DNA from 2 places in the Pseudoalteromonas sp. S3260 genome. Region 1 is predicted to be linked to the other one. Evidence: predicted binding sites of a transcription regulator. Region 1 holds the regulator's gene; the other holds the start of a gene.
The links. Region 1 encodes NrdR, which represses ribonucleotide reductase genes. Its sites were predicted from a motif close to AAACACNANATNTNGTGTTT; they were not measured.
Positions count from the first base shown of each region.

Region 2: a site for NrdR is predicted at 1,478-1,497, ahead of nrdA (class 1a ribonucleoside-diphosphate reductase subunit alpha). Genes of this name have one in related genera too.

Region 1 covers NZ_PNCV01000124.1:12,455-16,891, reverse strand. Annotated here, with positions in the region: gene thrC (threonine synthase) at 1-885, shown strand, start outside; gene glyA (serine hydroxymethyltransferase) at 1,154-2,410, shown strand; gene nrdR (transcriptional regulator NrdR) at 2,518-2,967, shown strand; gene ribD (bifunctional diaminohydroxyphosphoribosylaminopyrimidine deaminase/5-amino-6-(5-phosphoribosylamino)uracil reductase RibD) at 2,970-4,097, shown strand; gene CWC14_RS16135 (riboflavin synthase) at 4,122-4,437, shown strand, end outside.
Region 2 covers NZ_PNCV01000036.1:33,540-37,976, reverse strand. Annotated here, with positions in the region: gene ubiG (bifunctional 2-polyprenyl-6-hydroxyphenol methylase/3-demethylubiquinol 3-O-methyltransferase UbiG) at 1-528, shown strand, start outside; gene CWC14_RS06980 (HAD family hydrolase) at 528-1,208, shown strand; gene nrdA (class 1a ribonucleoside-diphosphate reductase subunit alpha) at 1,620-3,902, shown strand; gene nrdB (class Ia ribonucleoside-diphosphate reductase subunit beta) at 3,976-4,437, shown strand, end outside.

The DNA.
Region 1 (4,437 bases):
GATACCGGGGCTGCCGTAGCGCATGCTTTTTATAACAAACCAAATATTGATGTCGTTATTTTATACCCTAAAGGTAAAATTTCATTAGCGCAGCAAAAGTTATTTACAACGCTTGGTGACAACATTCATTGTTATGCGATTGAGGGTAGTTTTGATGATTGCCAAGAGTTGGTTAAAAAATCATTTTTAGATGAAGAGCTAAAATCGAAGTTAGGTTTAAACTCAGCAAATTCAATTAACATTAGCCGTTTAGTCGCGCAGGTATGTTATTACTTTGAAGCCATTGCACAGCTGCCAAAAGAAAAGCGTGCTACAGCGCATATTTCAGTACCGAGTGGTAACTTTGGTAATGTGTGTGCGGCTATGATTGGCGCGGTTATTGGTATGCCTGTAGGTAAACTAAGCGCGACTACAAACCAAAACGACACAGTACCGCGCTTTATGCTTGATAAAAATTGGACGCCTAATGCGACAATTGAATCGCTTTCAAATGCAATGGATGTGAGTAAACCTAATAACTGGCCACGTGTGCAATCAATGTTAGATAATAACTGGTTTAGTTATGATAACTTTTATTCGGTGAGTGTTGATGAACAGCAAACACAAACAGTGATGAAAAAAATTCAACAGCTTGGCTATATTGCAGAGCCTCACACCGCAATTGCTTACCAAGGTCTTGTAGAAAATAAGGCGGCAGATGCTGTGGGGATTTTTTTAGCGACTGCGCATCCGGCCAAATTTAAAGACAGCGTTGAGGATATCCTTAATGTTGAATTAGATATGCCAAAGCCGTTAGCTGATGCATTAGCAAAACCGTGTTTAGCCACTGATATGCACAACGATTATGATGTTTTGCGTACAGAATTGCTTAAAAAGCTTGCCTAAAAAAGGCAGATAATAAAAGCGGCTTAGGCCGCTTTTTTTGTTTGTTTATGCATCGCTTTAGACATAACGCATAAGCTATATAAATGTAGTAAATAAAATTCATTTAAAATTGTTATTAGTTTATAAAAAAATATCATCATCAAAATGCTGTGAAATAGTTTCAATCCCTGTTTAAATATCCTCAACTTAAGAGCGTAGGCAAAACGTCGTTTTAAGCGTACAATAAAGCCTCTAAAAAATACCCATACACGTTGCCCAGGAGACCCCAATGTTAGAACGTAGCATGAATATTTCGGACTTTGATCCAGAGTTATTTGACGCGATGAGCAAAGAAACATCACGTCAGGAAGAGCATATTGAGTTAATTGCATCTGAAAACTACTGTAGCCCACGCGTACTTGAAGCGCAGGGTTCTCAGCTGACTAACAAATACGCTGAAGGTTACCCGGGCAAACGTTACTACGGTGGCTGTGAGCACGTAGACGTGGTTGAGCAACTTGCTATTGACCGCGCAAATGAATTATTTGGTACAGATTACGCAAACGTACAGCCTCATGCCGGTTCACAAGCGAATGCTGCTGTTTTCCAAGCTCTTTTAAGCCCACTTGATACTGTATTAGGCATGAGCCTAGCGCACGGTGGTCATTTAACGCACGGCTCACACGTTAACTTCTCTGGTAAAACATACAACGCAATTCAGTATGGCCTTAACGAAGAAACTGGCGAAATTGATTACGCACAAGTTGAAGCGTTAGCACTTGAGCACAAACCAAAAATGATCATTGCTGGTTTTTCTGCATACTCAGGTATTGTTGATTGGGCTAAGTTCCGTGAAATTGCAGACAAAGTAGGTGCTTACTTATTTGTTGATATGGCGCACGTTGCAGGTTTAATTGCTGCGGGTGTTTACCCAAGCCCAGTGCCATTTGCTCACATTGTAACAACCACAACACACAAAACATTAGCGGGTCCTCGCGGTGGTTTAATCATCTCTGCGTGTGGCGATGAAGAAATTTACAAAAAGCTAAACAGCGCTGTTTTCCCAGGTGGCCAAGGTGGTCCTTTATGTCATGTTATTGCTGCTAAAGCGGTCGCATTTAAAGAAGCACTTCAACCTGAGTTTAAAACATACCAAGCACAAGTTGTTAAAAATGCACAAGCAATGGTTGCGGTATTACAAGAGCGCGGCTACAAAGTAGTATCGGGTAAAACTGACAACCACTTATTCTTACTTGATTTAATCGACAAAGATATCACAGGTAAAGATGCAGATGCTGCCCTAGGTAATGCGAATATCACGGTTAACAAAAACTCAGTACCGAACGATCCACGTTCACCATTTGTTACCTCTGGTCTGCGTATTGGTTCACCAGCAATCACTCGTCGTGGCTTTAAAGAAGCTGAATCAAAAGAGTTAGCGGGCTGGATCTGTGATGTACTAGACAACATCGAAGATGAATCAGTACAAGCGCAAGTAAAAGAAAAAGTGAAAGCAATTTGTGCAAAATTACCTGTTTACGCTTAATCCAAGAGTAAAATAGTAATTTAGATCACAACTGCACACATTTTTGTTATGATAATGGCCGCTATGATAGCGGCCATTTTTTGTTTTTAAAACGGAAACACACAGTTATGCATTGCCCTTTTTGCACCGCCAAAGATACTAAAGTTATTGATTCTCGCCTTGTAGGTGGGGGACACCAAGTACGTAGACGTCGTGAATGTAATGAATGCCACGAACGATTTACCACCTTTGAAGGGGCTGAATTAGTGATGCCACGGGTCATCAAGCAAGATGGCAGCCGCGAACCGTTTAATGAAGATAAGTTACTAAATGGCTTAACTCGCGCCCTCGAAAAACGCCCCGTAAGCACTGAGCAAGTTGATGAAGTGGTTAATATTATTAAGTCGCAGTTACGTGCCACTGGCGAACGCGAAGTGTCTAGCCATTTGGTGGGTGAGTGCATTATGGAAGCGCTTAAAAAGTTAGATAAAGTGGCCTATGTAAGATTTGCCTCTGTATATCGCTCGTTTGAAGATATACGCGAATTTGGTGAAGAAATAGCCCGCTTAGGGGAATAGTAATGACCAAGCAAAGTTCGTTTTCAGAGGATGATAAACGCTACATGGCTCGCGCTATTGAACTGGCAAAAAAAGGGCGCTTTACGACAACCCCTAATCCTAATGTTGGCTGCGTACTCGTAAAAAATAATAAAATAATAGGTGAAGGGTTTCATCAGTTAGCGGGTCAAGGTCATGCAGAGGTAAACGCACTGGCTATGGCTGGTGAAAATGCCAAAGGCGCAACCGCTTATGTAACACTTGAGCCTTGCAGTCATTATGGTCGAACACCGCCATGTGCTGAAGGGCTAAAAGTAGCAGGTGTTAAAAAAGTGATTGCCGCAATGGTTGACAGCAACCCGCAAGTTGCAGGCAAAGGTCTGAAAATTTTAGCGGATGCTGGTATAGAAGTTGCTCACGGATTACTTGAAGCGCAAGCTCGCGCATTAAACCTTGGGTTTTTTAAGCGCATGGAGCAGGGGTTACCCTTTGTGACCTGCAAAATGGCCGCCAGTATTGATGGTAAAACGGCGCTTAAAAACGGGCAAAGTAAATGGATAACTGGCCCCGCAGCACGCCAAGATGTGCAACTATACCGAGCACAAAGCTGTGCAATTTTAACCGGTGCCGATACGGTATTAATGGATGATGCAAAATTAAATGTGCGCCCAGAAGAGTTACCGTATTCTTTACCAACTGATTTACCACTGCGCCAACCGGTTCGCGTTGTTATTGACTCACAAAACAGACTTACCCCTGATCTTGCCTTATTTTCAATTCAAAGCGAGGTGATAATATTTACCACCAAGGTTGATAAATCGCATCAGTGGCCTCATTTTGTTAAACAGATTGAAGTACCTGAAAATAATAATAAAGTAGATTTACTGGCCGTGTTAAACACGCTTGCCCAATTGCAGTTTAATAATGTGTGGCTAGAGGCCGGAGCAACACTGGCCGGTAAAATGACAGAACTTGATTTAATTGATGAGTTTGTTTTTTACATTGCTCCTAAATTAATGGGCAGCGATGCTAAAAGTTTACTAAATTTCCCAGAGTTAATGAGTATGCAAAATACCATTAATTTAACTTTTAATGAGTGTGTGCCAATCGGTGATGATTTACGTATCACAGCACACAAAAAAGCTCATTAATCATTTTATATAAAGAGTAGCACTATGTTTACTGGAATAGTTGAAGCGACAGGTAAAATTGCGTTATTACAAAAAAAACAAGGTGATTTAGCTATTCGTATCCAAAGTAAAAACCTTGATATGAGTGATGTTAAGTTAGGTGACAGTATTGCAACCAATGGTGTCTGCCTGACGGTTGTTGATAAGCATATTGATGGCTTTAGTGCTGACTTATCAAATGAAACGATTAGCTTAACGGGGTTTGCACATTACGCATTAGGGCAAACCGTTAATCTAGAAAAGGCGATGCAACCTGTCTCGCGCCTCGGTGGTCATTTAGTGTCTGGCCATGTAGATGGTA
Region 2 (4,437 bases), on a different contig from region 1:
GGTGGCATTTTAAGTCACAGCATGGCGCGAATGGGCGCTAAAGTAACTGGCATTGATATGGGCCAAGAGCCTTTAACTGTCGCCAAGTTACACAGCTTAGAAACAAGTGTCCCCGTTGAGTATATAAAAGTACCTGCAGAGCAGTTTGCAGATGAGCACCCTGAGCGCTTTGATGTGATCACTTGTATGGAAATGTTAGAGCACGTCCCCGACCCTGCTTCTATTATTCATGCGGTGGCTAAATTAGCAAAACCTGGGGCCGATGTTTTTTTCTCTACTCTTAATAAAACCCCAAAAGCTTATTTATACGCTATTGTCGGTGCAGAAAAACTATTAAAAATGGTTCCCGAAGGTACGCACGACCATAAAAAATTTATTAAACCTGCACAATTAATTGCATGGGCAGAGCAAGCTGGCTTAAAAGTACGTGCCAGTGCTGGTTTAAGTTACAACCCGCTTTCTAAGCAATACACAATGAATGATGATGTGAGCGTAAATTATATGCTGCATTTTGAGAAGTTAGCGTAATGGCAAGCTCTCAAATCCCCATTGCCCCAATGGAATATCAAGCATTGCTGTTTGACTTAGATGGCACTTTACTCGATACCGCCGATGATTTAGGCGCCGCACTCAACACTGTGCTGCGTAATCATCAGCATCCTGAAGTGAGTCGTGATATATATCGACCCGCAGCTTCAAATGGTGCTGCCGCTTTATTGGCTGCTGGTTTTAAAGAAAGCTGGGCGCAACAACCGCAAGAGCAACTTTTACAAGAGCTAGTTACGCAATACGCTGCCAACATTGCCACCCATACCCAATGTTTTGTAGGAATAGAGCAATTACTAATCGCACTTGATAACAAAGCAATCCCTTGGGGAATTATGACCAATAAGCCCGGATTTTTAACTGATCCTTTAGTCAAGGCGATTCCTGCGTTAAAAAATGCACGTATTGTGATAAGCGGTGATACCTTAGCTGAATCTAAGCCCTCACCCCTTCCTTTACTGTATTGCGCTGAGCAAATGAGTGTAGATCCTTCACGTTGCTTATATATAGGTGATGCGCAGCGTGACATTCAAGCAGGTAAAGCAGCCAATATGCACACCGCAACCGCACTATGGGGATATGTACCGAGTGTTGACGAGGCATTGGCTTGGAATGCGGATTTTAATTGGCACAGTCCTATAGATGCATTTAACCACATATAGTGCCATGTTAATTAATAAACACTACATATTGTGATTGTGTTAGTTTTTACGCAAAGCTTGATGATAAAAAAAGCAGACAAAATTTATTTTAAAAAAGCGTAAATTTAATCTTTCCTTAGTTGATTTTTACAAATTTCAACTTAACCGAATGATCAAAGGTTAATGTCTACTAACACAATTACGTTATCCCAACGTTATCCACAATGAGAGCGGTTTCTGTCCCTTGCAAAAGATACCAGACCACACTATCTTGTGATCTCTAATTTGAACAACACCAGATATTGTGGCTAAATGTTATTCAATTAAATTCACCAAACCGGTGAAAATAACAATAAACGAATAGGCACTGCGCTTTTTTAGGTGCACGCATTGGTCAAAAATATTTAATTCCCAAGGAATACAGGCAAAGCTATGAACCAACAGTTATCTGTAAGCAAACGTGACGGTCGTAAAGAGCCACTCGATCTTGATAAGATCCATCGCGTTATTGAATGGGCCGCCGAAGGTTTAAATAACGTTTCGGTTTCACAAGTTGAACTTAAATCGCATATTCAATTTTATGACGGTATTCGTACTAAAGACATCCACGAAACGATTATTAAAGCTGCTGCGGATCAGATTTCTAAAGAATCGCCTGATTATCAGTACCTTGCTGCTCGTTTAGCTGTATTCCATTTACGTAAAAAAGCCTATGGCCAGTTTGAGCCACCGCGTCTTTTTGACCATGTTACTAACATGGTTGAACAAAAACGTTACGATGCACATTTACTCGTTGATTACACAGAGCAAGAATTAGATGAGCTAGATGCGTACTTAGATCATTCTCGCGATCTTAACTTTAGCTACGCAGCAGTAAAACAGCTTGAAGGTAAATACCTAGTTCAAAACCGTGTAACGGGTGAGATTTATGAAAGCGCGCAGTTTTTATATATCTTAGTGGCTGCAAGCTTATTCTCTGATTACCCTCGTGATACACGTATTGATTACATCAAACGTTTTTATGATGCGGTTTCATTATTTAAAATTTCTTTACCTACGCCAATTATGTCGGGCGTACGTACACCAACACGCCAGTTTAGCTCATGTGTACTTATTGAGTGTGGCGATAGCCTAGACTCAATTAATGCTACATCATCAGCAATTGTTAAATACGTTTCTCAACGTGCTGGTATTGGTATTAATGCAGGTCGTATTCGTGCATTAGGTAGCCCTATTCGTAACGGTGAAGCGTATCACACTGGCTGTATTCCGTTTTATAAGCACTTTCAAACAGCGGTTAAAAGCTGTTCGCAAGGCGGTGTACGTGGTGGCGCAGCAACCCTTTTCTACCCGCTTTGGCATTTAGAAGTTGAAAACTTATTAGTACTTAAAAACAACCGTGGTGTTGATGATAACCGCGTACGTCACTTAGATTACGGCGTACAGTTTAATAAACTCATGTACTCACGTTTAATTAAAGATGATTACATTACGTTATTCAGCCCCTCTGATGTGCCTGGCCTTTACGATGCATTTTTTGAAGATCAAGACGAGTTTGACGCGCTATATGTAAAATATGAGCAAGACGAGTCAATTCGTAAAAAACGAATTAAAGCAATTGAGCTGTTCTCTATGTTTGCTCAAGAACGTGCTAGCACGGGTCGTATTTACTTACAAAACGTTGACCACTGTAATACACACAGTCCGTTTATCTCAAAAGTGGCTCCGATCCGTCAATCTAACTTATGTTTAGAAATTGCGTTACCAACTAAGCCTCTTAGCAACGTGAATGATGAAGAAGGTGAAATTGCACTTTGTACATTATCTGCGTTTAACTTAGGTGCCATTGAGTCTTTAGATGAACTAGAAGAGTTAGCTGAGCTTGCGGTACGCGCACTTGATAACCTACTTGATTTCCAAGACTACCCAGTACCTGCAGCTAAAAATGCAACTATGGGACGTCGTACGCTAGGCATAGGCGTTATTAACTACGCATACTACCTAGCTAAAAACGGTAAGCGTTATTCAGATGGCAGCGCAAATGCGCTTACGCACAGAACATTTGAAGCGATTCAGTACTACCTAATGAAAGCGTCTAATGAGCTGGCAAAAGAACGTGGTGCCTGTCCTAAATTTAACGAAACAACGTACTCACAAGGTATTATGCCAACCGATACGTACAAACGTGATTTAGATAAAATTTGTGATGAACCACTTCACCTTGATTGGGACGCGTTACGTGCCAGTATTAAAGAGCACGGTATGCGTAACTCAACACTGAGCGCATTAATGCCCTCAGAAACATCATCGCAAATATCTAATGCAACCAATGGCATTGAGCCACCGCGTGGCCACATTAGTGTTAAAGCAAGTAAAGACGGTATTTTAAAGCAAGTTGTCCCTGAGTACGAACGCCTTAAAGATAGCTATGAGTTACTGTGGGATATCCCATCTAACGATGGTTACTTACAATTAGTAGGCATAATGCAGAAATTTATCGACCAAACGATTTCAGCAAATACTAATTATGATCCAAATAAATACGAAGGCGGTAGAGTACCTATGAAAGTCTTATTAAAAGACTTACTTGGTGCCTACAAGCTAGGTGTTAAAACACTGTACTACCATAACACCCGTGATGGCGCATCAGATGCACAAGAAGACGCTCCAGAAGTGGAAGATGATGATTGTGCAGGCGGCGCGTGTAAAATTTAATAGTTAAACTTAAAGCGGGCGCCTTGCCCGCTTTGTCCTGATAGTTTTAGTGATAGTTTTTTGAGTGATAAACATGTCTTATACTACTTTTAGCAGAAATCATAATAACCAAATGCAAGAGCCAATGTTTTTTGGTCAAACCGTTAACGTGTCACGTTACGATCAACAAAAATACCCTATTTTTGAAAAGCTGATTGAAAAACAATTGTCTTTCTTTTGGCGTCCTGAAGAAGTTGACGTAAGTAAAGACCGTTTAGACTTTCAAGCGCTTCCTGATCACGAAAAACATATCTTTTTAAGTAACTTAAAATACCAAACTTTACTTGATAGTGTTCAAGGCCGTTCGCCTAACGTTGCACTATTGCCAATTGTGTCAATTCCTGAGCTTGAAACATGGATTGAAACATGGGCGTTTAGTGAAACCATTCACAGCCGTTCATACACACATATTATTCGTAATGTAACTCAAGCGCCTGAACTCATCTTTGACGACATTGTTAGCAATGACAAAATTAGTGAACGTGCCGATGCCGTA